3 regions of the Marinomonas sp. ef1 genome follow, and region 3 is predicted to be linked to each of the others. Evidence: predicted binding sites of a transcription regulator. Region 3 holds the regulator's gene; each other region holds the start of a gene.
The links. Region 3 encodes sigma-54, which starts transcription at its own class of promoters, with help from an activator protein. Its sites were predicted from a motif close to TGGCACNNNNNTTGCTNT; they were not measured.

Region 1 (10,807 bases), on a different contig from region 3:
TACATTAAATACAAAAAAATATGCCTTAAAAACCTAGATAAACTGTCAAAAAATAACAATAAAGTCTTTAAAAACAAATAAATATAAGAAAACCACCATTCCAGAATAAAAAATTTCAAAATATTGCAATTATGAAATATTCATTCTAGTATCACTTCAATTCTGATTAAAAATAGATCAGAAGTTGTGTTTGCTAAATCCAAAAATAAGTAATAACAAAAATAATTAAACGAAACGGAGATAGTGGTAATGAAAAACTTTCTAAAGAAAAGTACAGCCATATTAGTCGCAGGTGCTGCGACCTTAGGCGTTATGTCAATGTCCACCGCGGCACACGCTGAAGGTGAACGTTATGTGTTCATTTCCCACGCACCAGATTCTGACTCATGGTGGAACGTGATTAAGAACGCGGTAAAACAAGCCGCTTCCGATATGAATGTCACCGTAGAATACCGTAACCCACCAACCGGCGATTTAGCCGATATGGCACGAATCGTTGAACAAGCAGTGGCCACTAACCCTGATGGCATTGTGCTTTCTATTGCTGACTTTGATACATTAGAAGGACCATTAGAAAAAGCCTCTAAAAAAGGTATTCCATTCATTACCATGAACTCTGGAACACAAGAACAATCCAAAGCATTAGGTGCGTTATTGCATGTTGGACAACCTGAATTTGCAGCAGGTTTTGGTGCTGGCGAGCGTGCGAAGAAGCAAGGAGTGAAATCCTTCTTATGTGTTAACCACTATATTACCAACCCAGCGTCTGTAGAGCGCTGCATGGGCTTTGCCAAAGGTTTAGGTATTGAACTTGGTAGTCAGATGATTGACTCTGGATCGGATCCGACCGATGTAGAAACCAAAGTATCTGCTTACCTTCGTAAGAACCCAAATACTGAAGCGATCTTAACCTTAGGGCCAACCTCAGCTCATCCGACTTTGCGAGCGTTGGAAAAAAACCGCAATCTTAAAGACATTTACTTCGGTACTTTTGATTTAAGCGGGGAAATTTCGGCTGCTATTAAAGATGGTCGAATTAACTTTGCTATCGACCAACAACCCTACTTACAAGGTTACTTACCTATCAGCTTCTTAACGCTTTACACTCGTTACGGTTTGATTCCAAGTAACGACGTGAACTCTGGTCCTGGCTTCATCACCAAAGACAACATCGCACTTGTTGAAAAATACGCGGGGGAATTCCGTTAATTCAATTTATTAATAAAAGCTGAGGTCATGAACGACCTCAGCATAACCTCTCAGCAAGTATTTATAATAAAAAATCGCTATAATATTCGTCTTTCTACCGATAGTTTTATGACAACTTAGGAGCCACTTTTTGGGCGCGCCAACTACTCTTGACCAACTACAACAAGCCATTAGTCGAAACTATGACGACTTAAGTAAACGCTTACAACAAGTGGCGCGTTTTATATTAGAACATCCCAATACTGTTGCCCTAGAAACTGTAGCTAGTCTTGCTGAACAATGTGATGTTCCTCCTTCGACATTGGTTCGTTTTGCGGCTGCTTTTGAATACAATGGCTTTAGCGAAATGCAGAACCTGTTTCGACAAGCGCTCGTTGAACAAACATCCAGCTACAGCGAACGTGTAAAGTTAAGCAAAAGCACTGTCAATACCACGATTGATGCATCGCATATTCTAGAAGAGTTCAGCAGCAGTAATGCGTTTTCTATGAATCACATGAACCATCATTTTTCTCAAGAGATGCTCAACAAAGCGGTCGATCTACTCGAAAATGCACAAAATATTTATCTCATTGGTTTACGTCGTGCATTTCCTATTTCGAGCTATTTTGCATACAGCTTGAGGCACCTAAATAAAACGACTCACCTTATTGATGGCGGTGGCGGTATGCTAATAGAGCAAGCCAGTAATATTCGTGAAAACGACGTTATCATAGCAACGGCATTCAGTCCTTATGCCAAAGAAACAGTGAATGTCAGCGAATATGCCTTTAAAGCAGGTGCTCAAGTCATTGCCATTACCGATAGTAAAATCAGCCCATTGGCGGCACTTTCAGACATTTGTTTTGATATAAAAGAAGCAGAAGTATTGGGATTTCGCTCCCTCACCTCCTCTATGACATTGGCTCAAACCCTACTCGTCGCTTTGGCATATCGACTAAACAGCGACGGTAAGATGGGCGATACCAAACAAATAGAATGGAAACATTAGTTATCGTGTTCTAAGCGCTTGCCTAAACTAACAACCTGATCCTGACCATAACCAATCGCATTGTAAAATGCGATTACAGCTTGATTCGTATTACGGACTTGCAGATTAATTTTAGGACAACCTTTGGCCATAATTAATCCTTCAACCGCTTTCATAATCGCTTGCCCGTAACCTTTTCTTTGATGATCTGGGCTAACTGCCAAATAATTAATCCAGCCACGATGACCTTCATAACCTCCCATTACTGTGGCAACCACATCACTGCCGACAACTCCAACGAGAAACAAATCGGCATCCACTTTCAGTTTTCGGTCGATGTCCTTATGCGGATCATTCTGAGGAGCAAGCAAACCACATTGATTCCATAGAGCAATCACTACTTTTCTGTCTTTTTCTTCGTAGGGACGAATATTCATAAAACTTAAATCTCTCCTATTTGGTGGTCATCAATAGCGCTTTTTCACCACGCTTAAGTACCCAATACAAGTAAGCAACAACCATCAAGTTAAACAAGAGTACTGAAAAGTTAACTAAGTTGGGGGTTTGGTAAATAGCATAGAGCTCAAAGGGAATATAAAGTGAACCACTGATGAAAGCGAACCATTCCGTCCAGCGTAGTTTATGCCATAAACCATACGCTATAACAAAGCGAAAGCAGGCATACATCAGAGAAATAGAGATAACTAATATATGATCTTGCTGAGTGGCTTTCTCGACAAAGGTTAACAGCAAATTAACATAATAATTGTTTGGTGAAATTGGCCAGTTTTGCATTACCTGAGCGGCAAGCTGATGAAGATCTTGCTTAGCGATTGAATTGACACTCAGCGCCAAGCACAAAGCCAGCACACCTTTTACTCCATCAACTACCGCAATTGCTTTTAAACCTTCAAACTTCATAGACGCAACTTCTTTTTAAAAAAGTCAGCATACACGAATTATATGAAAAAAAAGTGATGGTGATATTTTTTGTATTGATTCTGCCTGATGCTTTTTTGTTAACCAATAGAACAAAAAAAAGCGAACCAGACTCAAAAGCCTAGCTCGCTTTTATAAAGCTTAGAAAAATCTACACTTTAAATTTATCTAATGATCTCGCTTGTTCTACGGTAATTTCAACCATAGTTTCACAAAGCACAGATTGACCTTGTGCCGCATCCGAAACTGACTGGCTAATATCACGAATATTCGTAGTATTGCGGTTAATTTCATTGGATGTTGCACTTTGCTCTTCTGCTGCGGCAGCAATCTGCACTGTCATATCATTAATTTCATTAATACTTAAACGAATCGCTTCCAAAGATTGCTTGGCTTTATCGGCAATTTGTTGCGTTACGTTGGCGCCCTCTCTGCTTTCAAGAATAGCTTTTTCTGCTCCTCTTACGCCAGTTTGCAACTGCTGAATCATCTTCTTAATTTGTTCCGTCGACTCTTGAGTTTTTGACGCTAATGTTCGAACTTCATCGGCAACAACAGCAAAACCTCGGCCTTGCTCACCCGCTCTTGCCGCTTCAATAGCAGCGTTCAAGGCTAATAAATTAGTCTGGTCGGCAATGTCGGTGATAACGGTAAGAATCGATTCTATATTATCGCTGTATTTCACTAAATCATTAATGGTAGTAACTACATCGCCCATTTTATGAGTCAATTCAGCAATCGAAGTGGTCGTGCGATCAACAATAGCCTCACCTTCTTTTGCTGCATTATCAGCTTGATTCGCTCGGCTTGCTGCTGTTTGAGCATTGTCTGCCACATCATGCGCAGTCGCTGACATTTCATGCATCGCAGTAGCTAGCTGATCCAATTCATTAAGCTGCGTATACAACTGCTTAGAGGACTCTACAGAAGATGCTGCCGTCTTATCAGTATTCTCACGTATATGGCGAGATTGACTTTTCACTTCGCCAATTAATCGCTGTAAATAATCAATAAACTTATTAAATTCACCCGATACATGACCAAATTCATCGTCACTGGTAATCGCAAGACGTTTGGTTAAATCACCTTCTCCGCCATTGATATCTTTTAGCGATTCATGCAAAGCACGAAGTGGTTGTAGCAAACCTGTCACGACAAAATACAGCACAATAGAAACAAGTAAGGCTGCAATTAACGTTCCCCAAAAAGCGACCCAACCAAATTCTCGGACACTGGCGAACAATTTATCTTCATCCAACACCACGCCAACATACCAATCTGAACCGTATAAATTAGGCAATGGGCTAAAAGATACATATACCTGAGTACCATCAGCCAACTGTTTTTCAACCAGGTCTTTACTTAGCTCTGGCACACCACCTTGAAGCAAATTAGAGACAGATTTACCGTTTAAATCGGCATTTGGGTGACTGATTATATTTCCATTTTTACTTAATAAGAACGCATAACCGGTATTATTAAAATTCAAAGCATTGACAGCCTCGGAGACAGTTTTAAGGCTTAAATCACCACCAAAGCTGCCTTTAAACTGACCATGATCAGAAAAATCTGCAATCACAGAAATCAGAATATCGCCTTCAGTAGAGACATACGGCTCTGTTAATGCCGCTTGCTTATGCTGCTTGCCCATATCATACCAAGGACGTTTACGTGCATCCCAACCTGGTGGATTCCAATTAGGGTCATTGGTGATCCGGCTACCGTTAATATCTAAGCCACCAAATAGCAAAATAAATTCATCTTTATAAATAGGTAAATCAAAGGCTTTTTGAATGGTTTCTGTACTAAAATCCGCATCAACCGTTTGCGAAATGACTTCAATCAAATCCATTTTGTTTTTAAGCCAATTATTAACCTGTAAAGCTAATGCTTTACTACTTTCTTGAGTGCTGGTTGTTGTTTTCTCAAACAATGCACTTCTAAGGCTGCTGTATTGCAACCATGAATACAATGAGAATGCTAAAACAACAACGACGGATGCACACAAGACAACCTTATGGGAGACCTTCATTTTTTCACTACCTATTTAATAAAATTAAAACAGCGTTACCGCTTCCATGCAAATTCAATACTAAACTTAATAGCATCAAATTATTTAAAAATAACGACTTCCGGTGAATTTATAACAGCCGCTTATTAATCACCACCTTTAAACAGTTGTTTTTTGTAGCAACTAAAGTTTTAGCAGACAATCGATAATTATTCATATAAAAAAACCCCGCGTTCCTCACGGAAGCGGGGGTGGGTGTTGGCAACGCTAGGAATCACGCTAGATCGAATCGATCCAATTCCATTACCTTGGTCCATGCAGCAATAAAGTCTTTCACAAAACGTTCTTGTGAATCAGAGCATGCATAGACTTCTGCAATAGCACGAAGCTGAGAATTAGAACCAAATACTAAGTCCGCACGTGTTGCTGTCCATTTGATCTTACCAGTTGTACGGTCACGACCTTGGAACTCTTCCTCTTCTTCAGAAGTAGCAAACCATTTGGTTCCCATATCCAATAAATTCACAAAGAAATCATTGCTTAACACTTCTGGCTGCGTCGTCAGAACACCATGCTGAGATTGATCAAAGTTGGCGTTCAATACTCGCAAACCACCTAACAATACCGTCATTTCTGGTGCAGAAAGCGTTAACAATTGCGCTCTATCTACCAACATTTCTTCGGCAGAAACAGTAAACTTGCCTTTCAAGTAGTTACGGAAACCATCCGCAGCTGGCTCAAGGAAAGCAAAAGAGTCCACATCTGTTTGCTCTTGAGACGCATCCGCACGGCCTGCAGTAAATGGCACAGTCACATCATGACCTGCTGCTTTTGCAGCTTGCTCAACGCCTACCGAACCAGCTAAAACGATCAAGTCAGCAAGGGAAACCTGTTTAGTAACATCTTTGCCATTAAACTCCGCTTGAATGCCTTCTAAAACAGACAATACTTTAGCCAGTTGCTCTGGCTGATTTACGGCCCAATCTTTTTGTGGTGCTAAACGAATACGAGCACCATTTGCACCACCACGCATGTCTGAGCCACGGTAGGTAGATGCAGAAGCCCAAGCAGTCGATACAAGCTGTGCAACCGTCAAACCAGAAGCCTGAACTTTTGCTTTAAGATCGACAATATCTTGATCATTCACGGTTACGTAAGTCACCGCTGGAATCGGATCCTGCCATACTAACTCTTCTTTTGGTACCAATGGCCCAAGATAACGAGCAACTGGCCCCATGTCACGGTGAGTCAATTTGTACCAAGCACGAGCAAACGCATCGGCAAGTTGATCTGGATTCTCATAAAAACGTTTAGAAATCGGTGCGTATATCGGATCATCACGCAATGCCAAATCCGATGTAAACATAATTGGCGCATGGCGTTTAGATGAGTCATGAGCATCTGGAACAGAATTAGCTGCCGCATCATCTTTAGGAGTCCATTGCCAAGCGCCTGCTGGGCTCTTAGTCAATTCCCAATCGTATTCAAATAAGTTTTCGAAGTAACCATTGTCCCAAGCTATTGGGCTTTTCGTCCAAGCGCCTTCAAGACCACTAGAAATAGTGTCGACACCTTTGCCCGTGCCCATACTATTGCTCCAGCCAAAACCTTGTTCGGCCATACCAGCCGCTTCTGGATCAACGCCAACTTGAGCGGCATCACCAGCGCCATGGGCTTTACCAAAAGTATGACCACCAGCAATCAAGGCTACGGTTTCTTCGTCATTCATCGCCATACGTTCAAAGGTATCGCGAATATCGCGAGCTGAAGCCAGCGTATCAGGCTTACCTTCTGGCCCTTCTGGATTAACATAAATTAGGCCCATTTGTACGGCAGCCAACGGATCTTCCAATTCACGGTCGCCAGAGTAACGTGGCGCATCATCTAGCCAAGTTTTCTCAGTTCCCCAATAAATGTCTTCTTCTGGTTGCCATACGTCAACACGACCACCAGCAAAACCAAAAGTTTTGAATCCCATGGACTCCAATGCACAGTTACCCGTTAAGATCATCAAATCTGCCCAAGAGATCTTACTGCCGTATTTTTGTTTAATAGGCCAAAGCAATCGACGTGCCTTGTCTAAGTTAACGTTATCTGGCCAGCTGTTTAATGGTGCGAAACGTTGAGTACCTGACATCGCGCCGCCACGGCCATCTGCAGTACGATAAGTACCCGCACTGTGCCAAGCCATACGGATGAAAAATGGACCATAATGACCGTAATCGGCAGGCCACCAATCTTGAGAGTCTGTCATCAGGGCGAACAAATCTTGGCGAAGCGCTTCAAGATCCAAGCTATTAAACTCTTTGGCATAATCAAAATCTTCACCCATCGGGTTAGATTTCGGTGAATGCTGATGAAGAATATTTAAGTTCAACTGGTTCGGCCACCAGTCTTTGTTTGACGTACCGCGGCCCGATGATTGATTTGCACCTGCGGCACCATGATTAAAAGGACACTTACCTTCGTTTGACATTTTTTCTTTAGACATAGCGGTCTCTCCTGCTTGCTGCTTAGAACATTTTATTTTTCAATAACGCTTTATTAACTATAGTTATAAACTTAAAAAGAGTGAGTAACTAATAAATAAAAACTAAGAAGATAATAGCCTAAGCCAGCCACCCTACTATTTCATTGCTATTAAATAGTGCACTCAACATAGAAGAAGATATGCATTTAGGGCTCAGTAAAATCAGGAATTGTATAAAGTGCCTAATCATTTATTACTATTCTTAGTCATCTCGCCATAAACTCATCAGAGAAATAGTATTAATCCAAAACTGGTTCGCAAGTTGCTTATATACCGAAGGAAACCAAAAATAAGCGACTTTGACTTAATCATCATGGGAAACGACTATGACGCAATCAGATTATCCATTAATTGAAGTACCTCAAAATAAACGCCGAGGGCTACTCCCCATGGCAGTGATTCTGCTTGGGTTCACCTTTTTCACCGCAACCATGTGGGCCGGGGGTACATTAGGAACGGCGTTTTCATTTTCAGAATTGCTCTTCGTTATTCTAATCGGTAATTTGCTTCTTGGCCTTTATGCTTCTTGTTTAGCATTCATTGCCTATAAAAGTGGCCTAAACAGCGTACTAATGGGGAGGTTTTGCTTTGGTGAAATTGGCAGCAAGTTGGCAGACTTCATCCTTGGCTTCACTCAAATTGGCTGGTACGCATGGGGAACAGCAACGCTTGCTATTGTGTTAGTCAAAATTACGGACATACCAGAAGCATGGCAAACGCCCCTAATGATTATCTTCGGCATGGCTTTTTGTATTACCGCCATGATTGGTTTTCGAGGCATGGATATTTTATCCAGAGTAGCTGTTCCTGCCATGCTCGTTTTTATTTTAATTAGCCTTTACACAGGATTAGTCGATGTTGGTGGTATATCCGCCTTATTTGACATTGAGCCAACACAAAGTTTGAGTTTCACCGCTGCCATCACCCTAGTTATTGGTACTTTCGTAAGCGGTGCGACTCAGGCAACGAATTGGAGTCGCTTTGCTAATAGCGGAAAAGTCGCTGTTTGGGCAACTATGGGGGCATTCTTTATAGGCAATGGTTTGATGGTATTAACTGGTGCGCTTGGTACGTTAATTTATCAACAAGCCGACATTGTCGACGTCATGCTAGCGCAAGGTTTTATGGTGCTGGCTGTACTTATGTTGTTTCTCAATATTTGGACAACTCAAGACAACACTATTTACAACTTTGCCGTCGCAGGTTGTAACCTTCTTCGAACTGATAAACGTCGAATTGTGACCGTCACTGGCGCAGCCATTGGCACAGTCATGGCGGTGTTTGGAATGTACAACTTCCTCATTCCTTTTCTGGTTTTGTTGGGAACATTTATTCCGCCTATTGGTGGTGTAATCATGGCTGACTTTTTGTTGCGCCATAAAGGCCAATACCCATTGCTAGCCAATGCTAAGCTACCCGCTTTTAATTGGATTGGACTTGGCTCTTATGTCATTGCGTCTGCTGCAGCCTATGCGTCTCCGGTGATGCCACCTATTATTGGGGTCTTTGTGGCAATTGTTACTTATGGCATATTATCTTTTCTATCCCATAGACAAGCAGTAACCGTATTAGGAAATCAATGAGTATTTGTTGCGTAGACATACCTCGTTTACCCGGCCTCGAAAGCATTATCTTTCGAGCCGGTTTAACTGGCGGCCAACGCATTGTTCGTTGGCCTTATGTAGCAGAAAATGATTCGATTCAACCTTGGGTAAGTGGCGGTGAACTGGTTTTTGTGACCGGAATTAACCACCGCCGCACTGAAAGAAATCTCTGCCAGATGGTAAAAGAAGCGGTAAATAGCAATGTCGCTGGACTGGTTATTTTGACTGGTCCAGAATTTATCCAGCAAATTCCTAACAGTGTATTGGAGCTTGCGAATCAGCATCAGCTTCCCATATTAGAACAGCCTTATAGTCTAAAAATGGTGCTGGTTACAGAAGTCATCAGTAATGCTATTGTTCAAGACAACCTACTAGGGAAGTCAGTTCGGCTATTTTTGACCAAGTTAATAAATGGGTTTGATCAAGCACCAGAGTTAATCCATTTACGCGCTGGGGATTTAGGAATCAGTGACAACTGCCCTTTTGCAACATTGGCATTAAGAATTAGTCATATTAATCCCAAAACAGACGACCCGAATTATCAGTTACTCCACTTCAACCATGAACTAGAACAACACCTAGGCAGCATTTTAAAACGCAGACAAATTGACTGGCCGGTTCTAAATTATGAAAAAGACCTACTGGCTATTTGGCCTGTCACTGAAAACGATACCTCTGAGCTTTATGATGAATTGGAGCAAGTACTAAGCTTGTTGCAAAAGCGCTTTCCACAACTCGTGCTATGTATTGGTGTGAGTGAACGTAAAACAGGCTTAGATAAGTTAGCCGAAGCAACAGAACAAGCTCGGCAAGCATTACAATTCGCAATCAAACATCAGCACCAGCGTATTTTTTTCTACGAACAGCTAGGCATTGCTCGTTTATATGCAGCCATTCCAAATCGCGGTCTACTAGCAGATTTTTGCAAGCAACATTTAGGCGAATTATGCTTTGCTCGTGACGATGCAACTCTTGAAATGAAAAGCACACTAAATCACTACTTCAACCACTTTGGGCATTTGCAACAAACAGCCGACGCAATGAGTGTCCACAGAAATACACTAAATTATCGCCTTAATAAAATAGAACAACGTTTAGGCTACTCTCTACAAGACCCATTTTTACGACTCAATTTACAAAATGCACTACTTATTGAACAAGTATTATTTCACCATCACAACATTGAAGAACAGGCTAGCACGCCTGCTCTGCACCACGATTGAGGTTTTTTATGCATGTTATCAACGCCCGTTTACGCCAACGTCCAGAACTATTTTCCATCCACATTGACGAAGGACGTTTCAGTAAAATTGAAGCACAAGAAAGCACGTTAGCAGCAACTGACAATGCAATTGATGCCAACGGTAAATTAGTTTGTGCGCCTTTTGTCGAGCCACATATCCACCTTGATGCAGCCTTAACGGCAGGCGAACCCGAATGGAATCAAAGCGGTACACTTTTCGAAGGCATTGAGCGCTGGAGTCAGCGCAAGCCAATGTTAAATGAAGCCGACATCCACCGTCGTGCATTGTCCACAATAGAAC
Region 2 (10,807 bases), on a different contig from region 3:
GTATCGAATCTTTTCCTATTATTCTTGTCGGCACGCTGTTTCTTACTGTTGCCGTCACTGGCGCATATGGGTGGGTTATTGAACGTATCGCATATCGTCCATTGCGAAGCTCTAGTCGTTTGTCTGTATTGATTTCTGCAATTGGTATGTCACTGATTTTGCAAAACTATGTACAGCTTAGTCAGGGTGCTAACCAACAAGGTGTGCCGACTCTTTTAACCGGTGCATTGCGTTTCCACGTAGGTGATGGATTTGTGCAGATCACTTATATGAAATTGTTAATTTTGTTTATTTCCATTTTAGGCATGGGTGTACTTACCTATGTTATCCAAAAAACAAAACTGGGTCGTATGTGTCGAGCGACTCAGCAAGACCGAAAAATGGCCTCTATTTTGGGCATAGATACTGACAAAGTTATCTCAACCGTTTTCGTTATTGGTGCCGTGATGGCGGCATTAGCTGGTGTGTTGGTTACCCTAGATTACGGTGCATTTGATTTTTATGTTGGTTTTATTATTGGTATTAAAGCCTTTACCGCGGCAGTGTTGGGTGGTATTGGGTCTTTACCTGGAGCCATGTTAGGTGGGCTAATTCTTGGATTGTCCGAGGCTTTGTTTGCTGGGTTAATTAGTTCTGATTACAAAGATGTATTTTCATTCTCTTTGTTAGTTCTCATTTTGATTATTCGCCCAAGTGGCCTTCTCGGCAAACCTGAAGTGGAGAAAGTATAAATGAGCCAAGCTGTAGGAATAAATTTTAAGAAAAGTAGTATTGATGCCCTTATTGCCGGTTTTATGGCTCTTGTTCTATTCGGACCAATTGTCGGTGTTGTACTAGATGGTTATGGTTTTAATACGGAATTTGTACGAGTGGCTTGGATGGTCGCTGCTGTTGCTGTTGGTCGTTTTATTATGTCTAGCTTTTTTCAAACAGAAAAAGGCATCGCAATGGCGTTTCGTTATGCTAATAACGATGAAGGTGTAGAAGTTCTTAAACCTGGGCATAAATCTAAAATGGTATGGATTATTCCATTGGTGATAGTAATTGGTCTTTTAGTGCCTTTTATCGCATCAAAATACGTCCTTACTGTTGTTATTCTTGGTTTGATATACGTATTACTAGGTCTTGGTCTTAATATTGTTGTCGGCTTGGCTGGCTTGTTAGATTTGGGTTTTGTTGGTTTCTATGCCATCGGGGCTTATGGTCTAGCATTGGGTTATGAAAACCTTGGGCTTGGCTTCTGGTCAATGTTGCCTATTGCAGCACTAATGGCTGCGGTTGCAGGTGCCATTTTAGGCTTCCCTGTGTTGCGAATGCACGGTGACTATTTGGCGATTGTTACGCTAGGTTTTGGGGAAATAATTCGTCTTATTCTGACTAACTGGGCGTCTTTTACTCACGGACCAAACGGTGTTTCAGCACCATTGCCAACATTCTTTGGATTGGAGTTTAAGCGTCGATCCAGTGATGGGCAAACCTTCCACGAGTTTTTCAATATTCCTTATGATTCCGCTTACAAATACATGTTTATTTATATCGTGTTGTTCGCGGTTGTTTGGGCTGTGCTTTTTATCAAACATCGTTTGGTAAAAATGCCAATTGGTCGTGCCTGGGAAGCGCTTCGTGAAGATGAAATAGCTTGTCGCTCATTAGGTTTAAACCATGTATTGGTGAAACTTTCTGCCTTTATGTTAGGTGCATCAACTGGTGGCTTAGCAGGCGTGTTTTTTGCAACCTACCAAGGCTTCGTAAATCCATCTTCGTTTACTTTCTTCGAATCGGCTTTGATTTTGGCTATCGTGGTGCTGGGTGGTATGGGTTCTACATTAGGTGTCGTAATTGCCGCTTTCTGTTTGACTGTATTGCCTGAAGTGTTAAGGGAGTTCGCAGAATATCGTGTATTGATGTTTGGTATTTTGATGGTAGTGATGATGATTTGGAAACCTCGAGGTATTGTTCGTGTTACTCGAACAGGTTTTGCTGCGAGAAAAGGGGTGGTTAAATGAACCAAGAAAATATTTTAGCTGTTGAAAACTTGGTGATGCACTTTGGTGGTATTAAAGCGCTGAATGATGTGACCTTTGATATTAAACGCGGTTCTGTTTCGGCTCTGATTGGGCCAAACGGGGCAGGTAAAACCACAGTGTTTAACTGCCTAACGGGTTTCTATAAAGCGACTGGAGGCAAGATTCTTTTGTCGGCTGGCGGCAAAGAGACCAGCATTATTAAAGTACTTGGCGAACCTTTCCAAGTGACAGACTTTATTTCTCCATTCGCTTTTTTTGCTCGTCTTAAGTACAAAATGTTTGGCGGATCACACCTTGTAAACCGTGCTGGTTTATCTCGAACATTTCAGAATATTCGTTTATTCAAAGAAATGTCGGTGGTTGAGAACTTACTGGTTGCTCAGCATATGCGCGTTAACCGTAGCTTGATTGCTGGTATTTTGAATACAAAAGCCTATAGAAAGGCCGAAGAAGAAGCTTTAGAACGCGTATTTTATTGGTTGGGTGTTGTGGATCTTGTGGATTCAGCTAACCGCTTGGCTGGGGAGCTTTCTTATGGTCAGCAGCGTCGTTTAGAAATTGCCCGTGCTATGTGTACCAATCCTGAGATCGTTTGCCTGGATGAACCTGCAGCAGGTTTGAACCCGTCTGAAACCGAAGCCTTGACCAAGATGATTCGTGTGTTGCGTGATGAGCACAATACGACAGTGTTATTGATCGAGCACGATATGGGGATGGTTATGGATATCTCTGATTACATCGTTGTGTTGGATCACGGTGAAGTTATAGCAAAAGGTGGTCCAGATGACATTAAGAGTAATCCTAAGGTTATTGCGGCTTACCTTGGTGCAGAAGAAGGTGAGGAGGTAACGCTATGACTACATTGATGGAATTTAAAGACGTAGACGTTCATTACGGCCCCATTCAAGCTTTGAAAAAAGTCTCTTTGACGGTAACGGAAGGTGAAATTGTTACCTTAATCGGAGCAAATGGCGCAGGTAAATCTACCTTGTTGATGTCTATTTTTGGGCAGCCGCGTATTTCTTCTGGTGAGATTATTTATCGAGGCGAAGATATTTCGCAAAAATCGGCTCACTATGTGGCATCGCATGGCTTGGCTCAATCGCCAGAAGGTCGCCGTATCTTTCCTAGTATGTCAGTAGAAGAGAATTTGCTGATGGGGACGATTCCAATCGGTATGGATCATGCTGAAGAAGACATGCAGCATATGTTTGAGTTATTCCCTCGGCTGTTGGAGCGTCGTAATCAGCGTGCTTCAACTATGTCTGGTGGTGAACAGCAAATGTTGGCTATTGCGCGTGCCTTGATGAGTCGCCCAAAATTGCTTTTGTTGGATGAGCCTAGTCTAGGTTTGGCGCCAATTATCGTTAAGCAAATCTTTCAGATCTTGAAAGATGTGGCAAGTACGGGGATGACAATCTTCTTGGTAGAGCAGAATGCCAATCATGCGCTGAAACTGGCTAACCGTGGCTATGTAATGGTGAATGGTGAGATACGTATGACTGGAACAGGTGCTGAGTTATTAGTTAACCCAGAAGTGCGTGAAGCCTATCTAGGCGGTCACTAGAAGCAATATTTAACTACAGGCGCTTGGTTATAAGCGCAGATAAATCAAAGCGGCGTTTCATTTATACAAAAATGAATCGCCGTTTTTTTATTGCTGTGGATAAAAAAGACGCTTTTGCACAGGAAGTTCGCTTAACGTCGTAGTTTAAACTGTCTTTGAGCTATTTTTCGTAGGCTCTGATGGATAGAAAGGTTTTATTGAATAAAAAAGTTTAAGCTCTAAATAGCGTGTCAGTCAAAATGTCTCGAACTTGTGAGGGTTGCGAGGCGTCACCTAATGATGCGTTAAAAATAGCATCAATTTTATCACCAAAATATCTATTCACTTCTTCTGCACTCATGGCGGGTTCTAGTCCCGCAGGGTTTGCGGATGTAGAAACAATTACCCCTTGAAAGGCTGCACATAGTCGTTGTACGGGTTGATGTTGTGAGAGACGTATCGCCACGCTTTGGTGTTCGCCTCTCACCCAGCTTGGAGCGATAGCTGTATCAGGAACAACCCAAGAGGTTGGTGTCTCGTTTAGGCTTATCAGGCGCTGTGCTGCTTTAGGATCTAATGTAGCGAGCCAAGGGGATAATTCCTCTTGTGCACCCGCCACTAGAATAAGTCCTTTTGATTCTGGACGGGATTTAAGCGTTAAAATACGTCTTACTGCAGATTCATTAAAGGGGTCGCAGCCTAAACCCCAAACCGCTTCAGTTGGATAGGCGACAATGCCACCTTGTCGGATGATATCGGCAAGTTCTTCAACGGATGTTACAAGATGCATATAAATAAGCTTATAAAAATGTATGGAAAAACGCAGAGGATCGGATTGTAGCGGGATTTTTTAAATGGAGCCAGCAGGTATACCTTTCAATTAATGATCTAAACGTTTTGTCTTGATCGCAAGAAAGGCGTTCCTGCTAGTGAGTCTATAAATAGACTGTTATTACTCTGTTATTGCATAGAATCAATTTTTTCTTTGATCTCATTGATCTTGCTATTTACTACTTTTTCTAAGTGCTCTAGCTCTTTGATCAAATCAGCTTTTGTCGCTTTACTTTCGTGTTGTTTGCCGACGATTTGTTCTAGCTCTTCCATTGCTCGTAAAACGATCAGGGAAGGTTCTTGAACTTGACGGTATGTTTGTTGGCCACCATCCGCTAATACGGTTTTGGTTGAGCGACCAAACTTGAATTTTTTACTTTTAGGAAGCAATGAGCCTTTTTCGCGACGGTAATAAATTTTTAGTACGTCGTGTCCACCTTCGTAACGCAAAGTGAATTTTTCAATGTCCTGTATGCTGGTGATACCCATGGACTGGAGTGTTGGATACATAACTAGTTTCCCGTTTATTAATGACCAATTAGTTGTCTTTAATTAGTAGGGGATTGTGTCCGTAAAAGCAAGTCAAAAATGGTAGAAAGCTGAGATAATGCAGGCAAATTACATATAGTTTTGCCTGCATTCATTTTCTTACTCTTGGTTAGTTTTAATCTTCATCTTGCTCGGCGTGATCAATATTCAACTCTTTAATTTTACGAGTTAAAGTGTTACGTCCCCAGCCTAGTAGTAATGAAGCATCACGACGGCGTCCGCCAGTATGCGCAAGGGCTGTTTCTATCATAATGCGTTCAAACTTTGGCACTGCTTGATCAAGAATGCCTTTCTGACCTGATGCCAATGTGCTGTCCACCCAATTCTTAAGCGCTTCTTCCCATGAGGCAAAAGGTTGTTCGTGAGGAACCGCAGCAAGTAATTCTGGTGGTAAATCTTCCACTAAAACCTCACGGCCTGATGCCATGACAATCAACCAACGACAGGTATTTTCCAGCTGGCGAACGTTACCCGGCCATTCTAGCTGAGTAAGGTAGTTTTCTGTTTCTTTGGTAAGTTGTTTTGGTTCAACAGCGAGCTCATCCGCGGCACGGCTTAAAAAGTGACGAGCGAGTTTTGGAATGTCTTCGCGACGCTCTGCTAACTTAGGCAAATGTATACGTATGACGTTTAGGCGATGGAATAAGTCTTCACGGAACGAGCCTTTTTTGACCAAATTTTCCAAGTTTTGATGTGTGGCAGCAATGATACGAACGTCAACTTTGACTGGAGTATGACCACCAACACGATAAAACTCACCATCTGCTAAAACGCGTAATAAACGAGTTTGTGTTTCAGCTGGCATATCACCAATTTCGTCTAGGAAAAGCGTTCCGCCATTGGCTTGTTCGAAGCGGCCGCGACGTTGAGTGTTTGCACCTGTGAACGCGCCTTTCTCATGGCCAAATAATTCCGACTCGATTAAGTCGTGTGGAATGGCTGCCATGTTTAAAGCGATAAATGGGTTAGCGGCTCTTGGGCTATGAGTATGTAATGCTTGAGCAACCAATTCTTTACCTGTACCAGATTCACCGTTTATTAAGACAGTAATGTTCGAATTTGCGAGGCGACCAATAGCGCGGAAAACTTCCTGCATAGCCGGTGCTTCGCCAATGATTTCTTTATCGACTTGTGGCTCTTCTTCTGCCACTTCCATGTTGTCAGTACTTGGTCTTGCGTTGCGGTGATGCAGCATGGCACGCTTAACAAGACTTACAGCTTCTTCTACATCGAAAGGTTTAGGTAAATATTCAAAAGCACCACCTTGGTAAGACGCGACAGCGCTTTCAAGATCAGAGTGCGCAGTCATAATAATAACAGGTAAATAAGGGTGGTCTTTTTGTAGTTTTTCGAGCAGTTTTAAGCCGTCCATGCCTGGCATACGGATATCACTGATAATGGCACTTGGTTGCTCTTTATCAATCATGTTGACTAGGTTTTCAGCGGAATCAAACAAGCGACATTGGATTCCCTCTTGTTCTAATGTCTTCTCTAGTACCCAGCGAATAGAACGATCGTCGTCAACAATCCATACGGTTTCTTCTGGTGTCATGAGTGTTTCTCCTGGTCTTGGACTGTCGTCTCAATGGGAATTAATATATTAAACTCGGTTTTTTTCGGGTAACTGTTACATTCAATAATGCCGTGGTGCTGATGAATAACGGATTGTGCGATAGACAGTCCTAAGCCTGTTCCATCGGCTCGCCCGCTGACCATGGGGTAAAATAGCGTTTTGAGAATACCTTCAGGTATGCCCGGACCATTATCTATGATGCTGATTTTGCACACTAAGCGATGGCGTTTAGAGCCGATGGTGAATTGACGTAACGCACGGGTCACCATATGAATAGTTTTATGACGATTATCTTCATCATCCATCAGCGCTTGCATGGCATTTCTTGTGACATTCAGTAATGCCTGTATTAACTGAGATTCGTCGCCTATTAAATCTGGAATGCTAGGGTCGTAATCTCGGATTAGTTCAATTTGGTTGTCTGTTTCGACAGAAATAAGTTGTCTAACACGCTCAATTACTTTGTGAATATTGAGCGGTTTGTTTTTAGGCAGTTGTCTTGGGCCTAATAAGCGGTCAACAAGATCACGTAACCGATCGGATTCTTCAATGATGACTTGTGTGTAATCGTTTAGTGCTTCGTCAGTAAAGGCGCGACTAATCAATTGTGCGGCACCACGAATACCACCTAATGGGTTTTTAATTTCATGGGCTAAACCGCGAACCAACTCTTTACTACTTTCATGGTTCGCTATGATTTCATCTTCTTGTGAGATGCGCTTCATTCTGTCACGTGGGTACAGCTCTATAATGAGGCTTTCAGTATCATTCGACGTGCCCATGATGGGTGTGACGGTATAGTCACAAAAAAGTTTTTTGTTATTGCTGCACTCTATTTCCGCTTCGCGTTTAGTAAACGGATGGCCAGACTCTATTGCTGCATGCAAGGCCTGAATACTTTCTTCGTCTTCACGGAATGCGGCGCCAATGTCATTGCCATAAATTCGGCGTCGGCTCACCGCCAACAACATTTCAGCAGCAGGGTTTAGATACTCGATCTCAAGGTTGTCGTTCAATTGAACAACCGCAGTGGATAAATGGTCGATTAATAAGCTATACACAGACAGTGCCTCTCTATTGACTCCTGCTTTTATGGTTTCCTTTAATAATAGTTGCAAAAAGCGAACCAACATTGGGCAGTTCGAAATGGCTTATTTATTAAGGTCTTTGTATTAACTAAAAAAGTTCAATGCACAATTATAGTGCATGTTGGTAATGGTGTTTACTTTTGTGCAATAAAAAGCCGTGCAAAAAAAAGTTGTGCAATGAAAAGCCGTGTAAATAAAGTCGTACAAAAAAGATCTATAAAAGCTGGGCAATAAAAAACTAAGAAAGCGTTAGTGAAAAAAAAGCCCCGAACTAGGTCGAGGCTTTAGTGTTTACTTAGCAGTTTAAATATTAAGCGCTGTAGTAAAGTTCGAACTCAAGTGGGTGAGTCGTCATAGATACACGACGAGCTTCAGCTGTTTTAAGTTCGATGTAAGCGTTGATCATGTCATCAGAGAAAACGCCACCTTGAGTCAAGAATGCGCGATCTTCGTCTAGGCACTTAAGCGCTTCTTCTAGGCTAGCAGCAACCTGTGGAATTGCATGAGCTTCTTCAGCTGGAAGGTCGTACAAATCTTTATCTGCTGCATCACCAGGGTGAATCTTGTTTTTGATACCGTCGATACCAGCCATCAACATAGCTGCGAATGCTAGGTATGGGTTAGCGGTTGGATCAGGGAAACGAGCTTCAATACGTTTGCCTTTAGGGCTAGCTACGTATGGGATACGAATAGAAGCAGAACGGTTGCGAGCAGAGTATGCAAGCATTACTGGAGCTTCGAAGTGAGGTACAAGACGCTTGTAAGAGTTAGTTGAAGCGTTAGTGAACGCGTTCAATGCTTTAGCGTGCTTGATGATACCACCGATGTAGTAAAGCGCCATTTCAGATAGGCCAGCGTACTGGTCGCCAGCGAATTGGTTTTCGCCGTTCTTCCAGAAAGACTGGTGAACGTGCATACCAGAACCGTTGTCACCAACGATTGGTTTAGGCATGAAAGTCGCTGTTTTACCGTAAGCGTGAGCTACGTTGTGTACGCAGTACTTAAGAATTTGAACTTCGTCTGCTTTTTTAACTAGAGTGTTGAATTTAACACCGATTTCGTTTTGTCCAGCAGTTGCCACTTCGTGGTGGTGAACTTCAATTACAAGACCCATACTTTCCATAGCGTTACACATTGCGCCACGAAGATCGTGATGAGAATCAACTGGTGGTACTGGGAAATAGCCGCCTTTTACGAAAGGACGGTGGCCCATGTTGCCGCCTTCAAACTTCTTGTTAGAAGACCAAGCTGCTTCTTCAGAGTTGATCTCTACAGAACAACCTGACATGTCAGTTTTCCATTTTACATCATCAAAGATGAAGAATTCTGGCTCTGGACCAAAGAAAGCTGTATCACCAAGACCTGTTGACTTAAGGAACTCTTCTGCGCGAAGAGCAACAGAGCGTGGGTCACGATCGTAGCCTTGCATAGTAGAAGGTTCAATAACGTTACAGCGAACAATTACAGTAGACTCTTCAGTGAAAGGATCCATAACAGCGGTATCATCTTGAGGTGACATGATCATGTCAGACTCGTTGATGCCTTTCCAGCCAGTAATGGATGAACCATCAAACATCTGACCGTTTTCAAAAAACTCTTCATCTACCGTAATAGCTGGAATAGTTACGTGTTGTTCTTTACCTTTAAAGTCGGTAAAGCGAAGGTCAACCCACTTCGCGTCATGCTCAGCAATCAAGGCAAGGGTCTTGTTTGACATAGTTGTTCTCCAGTCGTAGTTAAAGCGAAATTAATTTTCGTTTATAGGGTGCTTCAATATAAAGCGCCATTTGACGAATACAAAGCATAACTTGTGCCAGAATTTTGTGCGGTCTAATAATTCCTTATATTACAATAGGATAAGCATTATTAATTAAATGGCGCACTCAATGGTGGCTAAATCTAGCCTTTAAAAAAGTTAATATGCACCACTTTGGATCGCTTGCGCGGCATTTTGTTCCGTATTGGTGCGAATTTAGCGTTTTCGTATCTACGGGCTTTTCTTTATACTATGCGCCTTTCAAATATCCGGTATAAATCGCAACCCCTATGAAATTTATTGTTAAGTTTTTTGCAGAAATCACCATTAAAAGTCGTCCAGTTAGAAAGGCTTTTATTAAACAGCTTCGACATAATGTTAAGTTGGTTCTTAAAAAGCATGATGCCGATGTAGTTGTTTCTGGCAATTGGGATTTTATTGAAGTGTTTTCCGATAGGGATGAATTACGAGAAGATTTTATACAGTCACTTTCTAATATAGCAGGCATTGCTCATTTTCAATTCGTCCGTGAATTTCCATTAGTTGATCTTGATGACATTGTAGAACAGGCTATTGTTTCTTATGGTGATGTTATTAAAGATGCCGTGTTTGCGGTTAGGGTTAAACGTGTCGGACATCATGACTTTACTTCGGTTGATGCAGAAAGACATATTGGTGGCTGCTTAAAAGCACGTTGTGGTGCTTTGGCTGTTCGCTTAAACAATCCCGAAGTATTAGTGCCCATTGATATTCGTGATAACCGAGTATGGATGATCGAACAACGTGAAGAAGGTCTTGGTGGTTATCCGCTTGGGTCGCAAGATTCTGTGTTGTCATTAATGTCTGGTGGATACGATTCTACTGTTAGCTCTTTTTTAACGATGAGCCGAGGATTGAAAACGCACTTTTGCTTTTTTAATCTTGGCGGTGATGCGCATGAAATCGGCGTAAAACAAGTTTCCAACTTCATTTGGGAGAAATACGGTTCGGCGTTAAATGTTAAATTCATCACTGTGCCTTTCGAGGCGGTTGTTGGCGAGATCTTAACCAAAGTCGATAACGCAGAGATGGGGGTGATTCTAAAACGTATGATGTTGCGTGCTGCTTCTCAGCTAATGACAGAAGTCGGAGCGAAAGCTTTGGTGACGGGAGAAAGTGTTGCTCAGGTATCCAGCCAAACCTTGATGAATTTAAAGGTAATCGACCAGGTGACTGAAGAGCTAGTGCTTCGTCCTTTGATCACTACGAATAAGCAGGTCATCATAGACAAGGCCATAGAAATCGGTACTGCACCTTTTGCGGCCAGTATGCCTGAGTTTTGTGGTGTTATTTCTGTTAAGCCAACTACTCGCGCTAAAATGCACCGTGTAGAGAAGCAAGAGACCAATTTTGATTTTGCTGTATTAGAACAAGCGATTGGCAACGCTCAGGTTATGT
Region 3 (10,807 bases):
CATACTCGTGCTCAAAAAGGCATTGGCTACCTCCCTCAAGAGGCATCTATTTTTAGGAAAATGTCTGTAGAAGATAATATCCTAGCAATTTTAGAAACCCGCAAAAAGCTAACAAAAGCACAACAACAAGAAAGACTAGAAGAACTCTTAGAAGAGTTTCATATCACCCATATTCGCACCAACCTAGGAATGGCACTATCAGGAGGAGAAAGGCGCCGGGTTGAAATAGCGAGAGCGGTTGCCATGAACCCAAAATTCATCCTACTTGATGAACCCTTTGCCGGCGTAGACCCTATCTCAGTTGGTGACATAAAACACATAATCAAACATCTCCAAGAAAGTGGAATCGGTGTCTTAATTACCGATCACAATGTCAGAGAAACACTAGACATCTGTGATAAAGCTTACATTGTTGGCAATGGTTACATCATTGCATCTGGTGATGCCAGTACCGTCATCAACAATGAACAAGTAAAAAAGGTCTATTTAGGCGACGACTTCCGTCTGTAACCCCTTATCATTGCTGTAGAAAGGGAGTAGTATGCATAACTCGTTCCAATTCATTCAAATAGAAGAAAGAGTTGCTCTATGAAGCAGTCTTTACAATTAAAGCTTGGTCAACAGCTGACTATGACGCCACAACTGCAACAGGCTATTCGCTTGCTGCAGCTTTCTACGTTGGATTTAAAACAAGAAATTCATGAGTTTCTTGAATCGAACCCATTGCTTGAGCTCGACGACGACGAACAAATTCATCACGACATCCCTGCAAGCATAGAATCAAAAAGCGCTGCCGATACAACAGTCGACAATAATAGCGAAGAACCACGCGTAGAATCTGAGTGGACAGAAAGCATCCCTGAAGAACTATCCATAGATAGTAACTGGGATGATACCTATCAAAGTTCTGCAGCTGTCAGCGATCACAACAGCTACGAAGGCGATAGCGACTTCGAAAGCCGTAACGCACCAGCAGAAAGCATCCAAGACCATCTTATATGGCAATTAAATTTAACCCACATGTCAGATCGCGACATTGAAATCGCTTACGCCATCATTGAATGCGTTCAACCTGATGGCTACTTAAGCATTTCTCCCGATGACATCTGGGAATCTCTCGGCACTGAATTAGAAGATCTAGATATTGAAGAAGTCATTGCAGTGCAGCATAGATTGCAGCGCTTTGACCCTGTAGGCGTATGCTCAATTGACCTACGCGACTGCCTTCTTGTGCAACTAGAAGCATTCCAAAGCCACCCGCTGTATAAGAGCACATACAATCTTATTGATCATTACCTACCATTACTAGGTAATCGAGATTTTGCTCAGTTGAGCCGTAAAACAAAACTCAAAGACGAAGCGCTAAAAGAAGTCGTCAATTTGATTCAACAGCTCAACCCACGCCCAGGCTCAGTTATTGACGCTGACGACACGGACTACGTTATTCCTGATGTCACAGTGAAAAAACGCCATGACGTATGGCAAGTGGAACTAAATAATGACGCTTTGCCACCCATCAAAATCAATGAGACTTACTCAGCGATGGCTAGCACTGCAGCAGCAACAGCAGAAGATGTGACTTACATAAAAACCTCTCTTCAAGAAGCAAAATGGTTCATGAAGAGCCTACAGAGCCGCAACGAAACTTTATTAAAAGTGGCAAGCTGCATTGTAAGTCGACAAATTGATTTCTTCGAACTAGGCGAAGAAGCCATGAAACCAATGGTTCTTCACGATGTCGCAGAAGAAGTAGGTATGCATGAGTCAACTATTTCCAGGGTAACAACTCAGAAATACATGCACACACCGAAGGGCATCTTTGAGCTGAAATACTTTTTCTCCAGCCATGTAAACACCGCCTCCGGCGGAGAATGTTCTTCTACCGCAATACGAGCTATGATTAAAAAGCTTGTATCGGATGAACCGGCGAAAAAACCGTTAAGTGATAACAAGCTAGCTGCTATTTTAGCAGACCAAGGCATACAGGTTGCTCGACGCACTGTAGCCAAATATCGAGAGGCGATGAACATCCCTCCTTCCAATGAACGAAAACGACTGATCTAAACGGAAACCATTTTATCATGTCCTTGAAATCATTATTAAAAGCGGAACTCGTTCTCGCAAAACAAGATATTGTTAGTAAAAAACGAGTACTTGAAAGCATTGCTGAAGTTGCTTCCAACCGACTACATTGTGACAACGAAGCTGTCTATGACGCACTACTAGGTCGTGAAAAGCTAGGTAGTACAGGCATAGGCAACGGCATAGCTATTCCACACTGTCGCCTAGAATCTGCAAACCATACCGCTATTGTCGTTATGTCATTGCAAACTCCGATTGATTTCGATTCCATCGATAAAAGAGCGGTAGACTTAATATTTGCATTAATTGTTCCACCTCATGAGTGTGACCAACACCTTGCAACGCTAGCTCAAATAGCAGAACTTGCCCAATCCCCAGAAGCACTGGATAAATTGCGCACAGCACAGACCAATGAAGAACTATTCAATATATTTGAATCACTAATATAGGAAAAAAGCATGCAGGAAGAGTCCGTCACGATCATAAATAAACTTGGCTTGCATGCTCGCGCTGCTGGCAAATTGGTTGAAACAACCACTCGCTTTTCTTGCGATATCACCATAGAAAAAGATAGCCGAAATGTTGACGGAAAAAGCATCATGGCAATGATGATGCTTGCTGCCGGCAAAGGCACAGAAATTCGCATCAAAACCAATGGTGAAGACGAGTTAGATGCAATAAAAGCGGTAATAGAATTAATAAATAATCGTTTTGGTGAAGACGAGTAAGACTTATATGTCAGAGCAAAACACTCTAAATCACCTCCAAACGGTCACCGAATCGCTCGAATCCGGTACCACCATGCAAATCCGTTATTTACTTAACGGCGCTTTGCCCGCACAGGATGTTGCTCGTCTATTAGAGTCTTCTCCTCCCAAAGAGCGTAAGCTTCTTTGGGAGTTAATAGAAGCCAAGAATGAAGGCGAAGTACTTCAATATCTAAGCGAAGATATTGGCGTACAATTCATGAAAAACATGGATACAGAGCGACTTATCGCCGTATCCGAACATTTTGAAAGCGATGACCTAGCCGACTTACTACAACACCTACCAGAAAAGGTCGTAAAAGAAGTTCTTGCGTCAATGTCCACGCAAGACAGAACAAGAGTTGAAGCACTATTAAGCTACTCGGAAGATTCTGCCGGCGGCTTGATGAATACGGACACCATCACCATACGTCCAAATATTACCGTCGATCTGGTGTTTCGCTATTTACGCAGACACTCAACACTACCAGACATGACAGACAACTTACTTGTTGTCAGCCGCTCAGATCGCCTTTTAGGAATACTTCCACTTACCAAACTACTGGTATCAGATATTAACGCAACAGTGCGCGATATCATGGAAACAGAATTCACCGTCATTGACGCAGAAACACCAGCTAGCGAAGTCGCGCAGCTTTTTGAAAAAATGGACCTAGTATCCGCTCCCGTTATTGACAGCAAAACTAAAAAACTACTTGGCCGCATCACCATCGATGACGTTGTAGACGTTATCCGTGACGAAGCCGAACACTCCATGTTAAGCATGGCGGGTCTTGATGATGACGAAGATACCTTCGCGCCTATCATGAAAACCACCAAGCGACGTGCAGTTTGGCTTGGCATAAACCTAATAACCGCCTTTACAGCGTCTTACGTTATTGGCTTATTCCAAGAGACATTAGACCAAGTTGTCGCATTAGCTATACTCATGCCAATCGTTGCTAGCATGGGCGGTATAGCTGGTTCTCAAGTACTGACACTGGTCATTCGTGGTATTGCACTCAATCAGATAGGCTCCACCAATACTCGCTGGCTACTTAATAGAGAGCTCATTGTTGGACTCATAAATGGCCTTCTTTGGGCAACAGTAATAGCCGCACTTACCGCACTTTGGTTTGACAACATCAAGATTGCCTATATCATTGCGGGCGCCATCATAATAAATCTGCTATTTGCAGCAGCCACTGGTACACTTCTGCCAATTCTACTAAAAAAAATTGGCATCGACCCTGCCCTAGCAGGCAGCGTAATTTTGACTACCGTGACCGACGTGGTTGGATTTCTATCCTTCCTTGGTCTCGCTACTATTTTTCTAATATAGGTTCCCATGACAGACTTTGATCAATTTGAAAACAACGACGAAGAAACCCCTAAGAGCAAAACCCAGATCAAGCGTGAAATGGAAGCCCTGCAAGATCTTGGAAAAAAACTACTAGGCTTAAGCAAAAATCAGCTTAAAAAAGTGGAAATGTCTGACACTCTACGCGAAGCATTCGTTGAAGCTGGCCGCATAAAGCAACATGAAGCCATGAGAAGACACTTGCAATACATCGGCAAAGTAATGCGTACAGAAGACCATGAAGCCATAGCGCACCGTGTAGCGCTTTTCGATTCCACTTCTGCTGCTTACAACAAGCTATTTCATCAGCTTGAGATTAAACGCGATATGCTAATTGGCGAGAACAGCAAAGAAGTGCTGTCTGAATACTTAGCAGAAAACCCACAGATTGAAGACATTCAACTGCTTAGACAACTTATTCGCCAATCTCAAAAAGAAGTATCTCAAGAAGGCAACACCACAAACCGTAAAAAACTTTTCCGTTTCTTACGTGAAGCCGAAGAAAAGCGCCTTGGTTTAATGGAATAACCTTAAACTCAAGTCCAAAGTTCGACGCTATATATTGATAATGGCGTATCCGCACACAAAATTGCCCGTCTTTAAGATGGGCTTTTTTATGCTCACCCCCTACTAAAAACTAACGCCCACAAAAACTCGAACTCGCCGTGCAATTTATTGTCTTAGTCTACAGCGATAAGGCATGCCATAATTTATACCAATAACGTCCATCATAGTGACAGGAGAACAAGTCTTATGAGTAAACCATACAACAAGCTTACACCTGTAGAAGCTAGTGTAATCCTTGATAAAGGCACCGAACGTCCATTCACTGGAGAATACACCGACACAATGGAAGGCGGCCTGTATGTTTGTCGCCAATGCGAAGCGCCGCTTTACACCTCAGAACACAAATTCATTTCTCACTGCGGCTGGCCAAGTTTTGACGACGAAATCCCCAATGCTGTAAAACGCGTACCAGATGCCGATGGCCGACGCATAGAAATCGTCTGCGCCAATTGCGAAGGCCACCTAGGTCATGTATTTGAAGGGGAAAGACTCACAGAAAACAACATCCGCCACTGCGTTAACTCCATCTCAATGAAGTTCGTCAGCCAAGGCTGATCACTTAGTCCAAGCGCTAAAACAATAAAACCGCCCAACTGGCGGTTTTATTGTTTCTACAACTGTTTTATTGGTGGCGTCTGAAACACAAAAAATCACCTAAAGCCGGTACTTTAAAAACAACACAAGCAAGCTCTTAAGTCATGACCCTCTTACTAAATGTGTAAAACTTGGCACTGAACGATCAAGCTTTATTAGCAAATCTTCGACCGTGATCTCCGGATCTTTATAGTTCCCTTACATCGAATCTGACTCTTGCTCAAAGTTAGCAATTAAACTAAGAGTCTCTTCTCTTGATCCCTTGGCACTAGAAAGCTTCTCTTTAAATAACAACACATCTGCCATTTTTACACGATGATGTGTACCTACTTTCATAGATGGAATTTGCCCAGCCAAAATATAGCCTGTTACCTTTGGTCGTGACATCCCAAGAAATTTAGCCGCCACAGCAGGACTAACCATTTTCTCCAAGTCAATCTGCTGTTCAAAGAACTGATCACCTCCATCCCTAGCCAATTGACCTAACACTTGAACAAGTGCATCAAGCGTCAATTTGGGTAATTCAAATTCAGCTTTTTGACCATTCTTGAGTAACACATCAATTTTTAACTTATCAAGATCCGCTTGATGCAGCTTCAGGTACTGCTGCGCTTTGATTATTGCACTGGTATCTGGCTCAACATTTAAATTTGTTTTAATCATTCGAGTAACCCCTCACCCTTAACACTATCAAGGCAAGCTAAAAGCCAGCCTCAGTAACAGCAAACATAAATGAAATATCTGAAAACATCCAGATTTTTCAGTTATTTCACTTAAGTGTTTTTAATCTAGGCTTTGTACATTCGAAAAAAGACAATAAAGACGATCATAGCGCCTTTGACGCGCTCGATGGTTTGGTCGACCCATGTGGGGTTGGTTTGGATTCTGGCGAGTTGTTGTTGGTAGTTTCGGCTGGTTTGGATCATGGCCATGATGTCGGTGGCGGGTACGACGGCGATGCTTTCTGTTATACAAAAGGATTTGGCGGCATCGTTAACAATCAATTTTTTATCTGACTCCAAATTCATATGACGACTTTTTCTATTGGAGATTCGTACAAAAAAAGTCACCAAACCTTGGGCAGTTCATCCCATCTGGTCGTGTAGCCTGGCGATAGGTGTTCGCGTTTCATTGACCATTGTGATGACACGCCTTGCGAGGCGAAGAAGACGTTGCCGAGGCCGCTCTGGTTGTGTACTTGGCAATGGCTTCGCGTAGTTCTTGCTTGTCTGTCACCTTGTGACCAAATGACCGACTGCAAATGATTTGCTGCTTTGTTGGCCTAACCAATTCCAGATCCAAACACGATACCCCATTCAACTCTCGAATGGTTCGCTCCAGCACCACAGAGAACTCACTTCGAATCGATTTAGGGTCAGCATTCGCCAGATCCAACGCGGTATGAATTCCCCTCGCCTTTAGCTTTGCCGTGGTACGACGGCCAACACCCCACACATCACTGACATCAACAATTGCCAATAAACGCTTTTGTCTGTCTGGGTCCATCAAATCTACCACCGAACCGGTGGCTGGGTACTTCTTCGCCGCGTGATTGGCCAACTTCGCCAACGTCTTGGTTGGCGCAATACCCACGCCTACCGTAATGCCCGTCCATTGATCGACCTTGGCTTTTACTCGTTTGCCAAACGCCAGCAAATCTGTCACGTGATCGACACCGGTTAAATCCATAAAGGCTTCATCGATGGAATACACTTCCAGCCGTGGCGCTTCCTCTTCTAAGATGGTCATCACCCTATTCGACAGATCCGCATACAGCGCATAATTCGACGAAAAGCACACAATACCGTGCTTTCTTATCTCGTCCTGAACCTGAAACATCGGCACGCCCATCTTAATGCCCAGCGCCTTCACTTCTTTGGAGCGCGCGACAATACAACCATCGTTATTCGACAACACAGCAACAGGCGTGTGCTTTAAATCTGGCCGGAACAACTTCTCACAACTGGCGTAAAAGTTATTGCAATCGACCAAAGCAAAGACTGTTTTATTGCTGCTCATACAGGCGAACCGCCCTGAGCCGCCAACTCGAACACATCACGATAAGTCACACACATGATCAACACCAAAATACTGTATGGATATACAGTATAGTTTTAGGCAGCGGGAATGACCAAGTGAATTTTTGTAAGAGGCAGTATTTCCGATTTTGCGAGCAAAGAGAGACGTGAGACTTATGAATATTGTAAAGACTTAGCAGCATCGTTCGTCTAAAATCTATTTTTTTAGACGTTAAACCAGCACAAGGAAAAACAATGCAGATCGAGTGCCCTGCCTGTCAAGAAGCAAATCAAATAGAATACGCAGAGAACATTAAGTGTGGGAAGTGTGAAAAAACGCTAGCTAATCACTATTACAAACGTTTCAAAAAACCAATAATATCAACTACTTTCGCTGTTTGCATAGCCGCACTTGGTGGATACAAAGTTGAAAAGGCGATTTCAGATGATCGCTACCCAATGGCAGCAGAATATGAATTGATCAGCGCATGTTCTTCTGGGCAATTCTACGCCCTATCTAGAAAGTCCGCTAAAGAAAAAGCTTCTCTCTGTGTTTGTGCACTAGAAAAAACTGTAGATGATATAAGTTACAGTGACATTAAAGAAAACGAGCAACAATTTGTTACTCGTTTTAAAGCTAATATCGCAGCTTGCTACTAACTATTTACCACGTGGTGAATTGTTACCACGACCACCACCTGAAGGGTTACCTGTAGTACTTGGTCCGTTTGGTGGTGTGTTTTTTCCTGCTTGTACGTTAATGAATTTCAACATAGTTATTACTCCTTAAATTAAAAATACATGCCCTGAGGACAAAAACATCTTAACCAATGGAAAAGGACGTATGAGGACAAAAAAAGAAAACAAGGAAGAACAACTGGAAGAGAGCAAACAATTAATCTTAGAAATTAAGAGAGTTTGTGAACAGCTTGGATTGTCTCAAAAAGAATTAGCTAAGAAGATTTATTGTGAGCAAAACGATGATGATAATGAGAAAGGCATTAAAGATTTTTCCTCTGCCTTCGCAAAACAGATACAGCGCCCTACTACACAGCCAGAAAGACTCAATGAATACCTTTCTGTCATATCAAGATTGCCTGAATTTAAAAAAAGCGACTTAGTGCGAAACAAGTACATTCCTCTTGGTCACCTGAGTGACTTAATGCAAAACGAAATGCTTAAAATCTCAAAGGAATTAGACGAAAAATTTCGTAATAAAGAAATAGAAGAAGACTGGGAAGAATAACCAAGGGGCTTTCGCCCCTTGTTCCTAAACTGTTCTAACCCTCTCCGAAGTGTCGGCCTGTGGCGTTTTTGACGCGTTCGATGGTTTGGTCGACCCATGCGGGGTTGGTTTGGATTCTGGCGAGTTGTTGTTGGTAGTTTCGGATGGTTTGGATCATGGCCATGATATCTGTGGCGGATGTTGCAATCCCGACACTGGATTTTGCCAGTGCAAATTAATGGTAGATCAAAATATCAAAAGAGTAAATCCGAATAAACCTTAAAAGTCTTAAGGTTTATTATCAGTCTGCTCAGGAAACAATTCATCACTTGCCTTCTTTTTAGCGCGTGTGATGAATAAATCATTAATGAAGTCTATATTAGAAATAATTAGTTGAAACGCCATTTTCAACTGTAGAAAAAATAGTAAAAAAATCGAAAAAACAGCTAGAATTTTCAAATATACTCTAGCTTCTAAATTTAAAACCAATGGATTTAACAAAGCGTAAAATAAATTAAACATAAGAGCCGAAATCAAAATCACAATTGAAAAAACAACTACCTCAACTAAACTTTGTATTCTATTTAATTCGTCGTCATCATAACCATCTAATTTTTTAGAAGAAGCAAAAGACAAAATAGCTTTAGGATATATATAAGCAATCCAAATCCCTGTCAATGTAAAAAAACCGATTGATATATTTTGCAAAGAAGAATTAATCAAAAATAAATCACTCATCCTTACGATATTATACAAAAAAAATGTTAACACTGCCGAAAATATCACATAAACAAAATTTGATAATAGTGCTTTAAATAAAAAGAACAGAACTTCTTTCATTTCATTCAACCTTGAGAAGACACTTCATTAGATAAAGACATATCAATTGTATCATCATTTAATGGCATTTCGATAACTGTATTTCTTTGATTATCTGCTGCAGAATTAGCCGTAAGAGCTAGAAAACTCAGAAGGGAGCTCCTTTTTTTCTTAATTTCATACATCACAGCTTTTGAGTTAAAATATAAACTTCCTTTTAGTCTAGGAGACATCAATATATATGATTGAGTTACATAACTATCAATCCATCTTACTTTATCACTTCCATATTCTTTAAAACCAATATTACACCAATTATTGTCATCTTCTAACAACTGCAATTCTTCTTGATGTATTTTAATTAAACGCCTCAACTCATTTTCGTTTAAACTAACCTCTTCCGTTATTTCAACTTTTTTTGAATCTTTTACTTCTTTAACCTTCTCAAATAGCTTGAATATAGTTTTTTTACCTTCAGAAGCATCTGAAACATGAGATATAACATCTCGGGTAACAACATGAGAAATTTTTGTAGCTAATTTATCTGGCTCCATTTCACTAGCACTTAACTCTTTAAGACTAGATTCAAAATAAAACCTAGAAGAACTTCCATCATCTGGATTTTTATAAGTCACATTTATCGTATTACCAGTAACAGGATGATCAACATGACTTGTTTTTTTATGGGGGTGTTCAATTCTATTATCAAAGCATCGTTTTATATAATGACGGAGATTCTCAGTACTTGCTGCACCATGTGGAAAGTTAACAGTAGCAATTACATTAAATTCTGGAATAAACCAATAATACATTGGTTGACCAACTATCATATCGGCAGTGTCAATATTTAAATCCTGAGATCCATCATCACCCACTTTTGCTTTTAAAGATATGCCACCAAATTTCGTACTTCCGTTCCCAATGCGTCTCCAAAAAACCACAAGTGCATCACCAGTTTCATCATCAACGTCTATACACCTGCAGTAGAGCTGTTCACGATTAGGGTTAGCATCAACATCCCACGGAATAGTATTTTGAAATTCTCGGCCAGTAACCCAATTATTAAATTTTTCAATGACAAATTTCATGTCACCATCTACATGCTGTTTACCACCACTTTTTTGCTTGTAAAAGCCACAATGGTCTACTTTGAAAAACCTTATATTACCTTTCTCTAATTTTTGTTTGATCAAAACAGCTTCATCCTTAAACAACCTAATATTTACAATAATTTTACTATATAAATATCACTTTAGACTACCAAAAAAATATTCTTCCATTAGTTTGTGATTCTACTTTCTAAAATAGCTATATATAAATTTCTATTTGCCAGTTTTCGTATGTAATGATTAGAAAAATATAAGAAGAGAAGTTCAAAAAAAATCAGCCGCCTTAA

Region 1: a site for sigma-54 is predicted at 7,911-7,928, ahead of codB (cytosine permease). Genes of this name have one in related genera too.
Region 2: a site for sigma-54 is predicted at 9,413-9,430, ahead of glnA (glutamate--ammonia ligase). Genes of this name have one in related genera too.

Annotation. Positions count from the first base shown of each region.
Region 1 covers NZ_NHTT01000001.1:270,012-280,818, reverse strand. The annotation lists gene CCS02_RS01295 (sugar ABC transporter substrate-binding protein) at 250-1,209, shown strand; gene CCS02_RS01290 (MurR/RpiR family transcriptional regulator) at 1,340-2,200, shown strand; gene CCS02_RS01285 (GNAT family acetyltransferase) at 2,197-2,616, opposite strand; gene CCS02_RS01280 (DUF2127 domain-containing protein) at 2,633-3,100, opposite strand; gene CCS02_RS01275 (methyl-accepting chemotaxis protein) at 3,270-5,150, opposite strand; gene katG (catalase/peroxidase HPI) at 5,404-7,620, opposite strand; gene codB (cytosine permease) at 7,986-9,242, shown strand; gene CCS02_RS01260 (PucR family transcriptional regulator) at 9,239-10,486, shown strand; gene codA (cytosine deaminase) at 10,495-10,807, shown strand, end outside.
Region 2 covers NZ_NHTT01000006.1:15,201-26,007, reverse strand. The annotation lists gene CCS02_RS09595 (ABC transporter permease subunit) at 1-731, shown strand, start outside; gene livM (high-affinity branched-chain amino acid ABC transporter permease LivM) at 732-2,006, shown strand; gene CCS02_RS09585 (ABC transporter ATP-binding protein) at 2,003-2,884, shown strand; gene CCS02_RS09580 (ABC transporter ATP-binding protein) at 2,881-3,594, shown strand; gene CCS02_RS09575 (L-threonylcarbamoyladenylate synthase) at 3,806-4,363, opposite strand; gene CCS02_RS09570 (DUF3461 family protein) at 4,534-4,914, opposite strand; gene ntrC (nitrogen regulation protein NR(I)) at 5,069-6,505, opposite strand; gene glnL (nitrogen regulation protein NR(II)) at 6,502-7,587, opposite strand; gene glnA (glutamate--ammonia ligase) at 7,925-9,331, opposite strand; gene thiI (tRNA uracil 4-sulfurtransferase ThiI) at 9,661-10,807, shown strand, end outside.
Region 3 covers NZ_NHTT01000012.1:90,817-101,623, forward strand. The annotation lists gene lptB (LPS export ABC transporter ATP-binding protein) at 1-510, shown strand, start outside; gene CCS02_RS16560 (RNA polymerase factor sigma-54) at 589-2,064, shown strand; gene ptsN (PTS IIA-like nitrogen regulatory protein PtsN) at 2,082-2,531, shown strand; gene CCS02_RS16570 (HPr family phosphocarrier protein) at 2,541-2,810, shown strand; gene mgtE (magnesium transporter) at 2,818-4,170, shown strand; gene yjgA (ribosome biogenesis factor YjgA) at 4,177-4,716, shown strand; gene CCS02_RS16585 (methionine-R-sulfoxide reductase) at 4,942-5,310, shown strand; gene CCS02_RS16590 (helix-turn-helix domain-containing protein) at 5,548-6,012, opposite strand; gene CCS02_RS16595 (hypothetical protein) at 6,138-6,377, opposite strand; gene CCS02_RS22565 (DUF4113 domain-containing protein) at 6,416-6,499, opposite strand; gene CCS02_RS16600 (Y-family DNA polymerase) at 6,478-7,368, opposite strand; gene CCS02_RS16605 (hypothetical protein) at 7,623-8,027, shown strand; gene CCS02_RS16610 (hypothetical protein) at 8,212-8,613, shown strand; gene CCS02_RS22495 (hypothetical protein) at 8,648-8,770, opposite strand; gene CCS02_RS16620 (hypothetical protein) at 8,881-9,432, opposite strand; gene CCS02_RS16625 (hypothetical protein) at 9,438-10,604, opposite strand.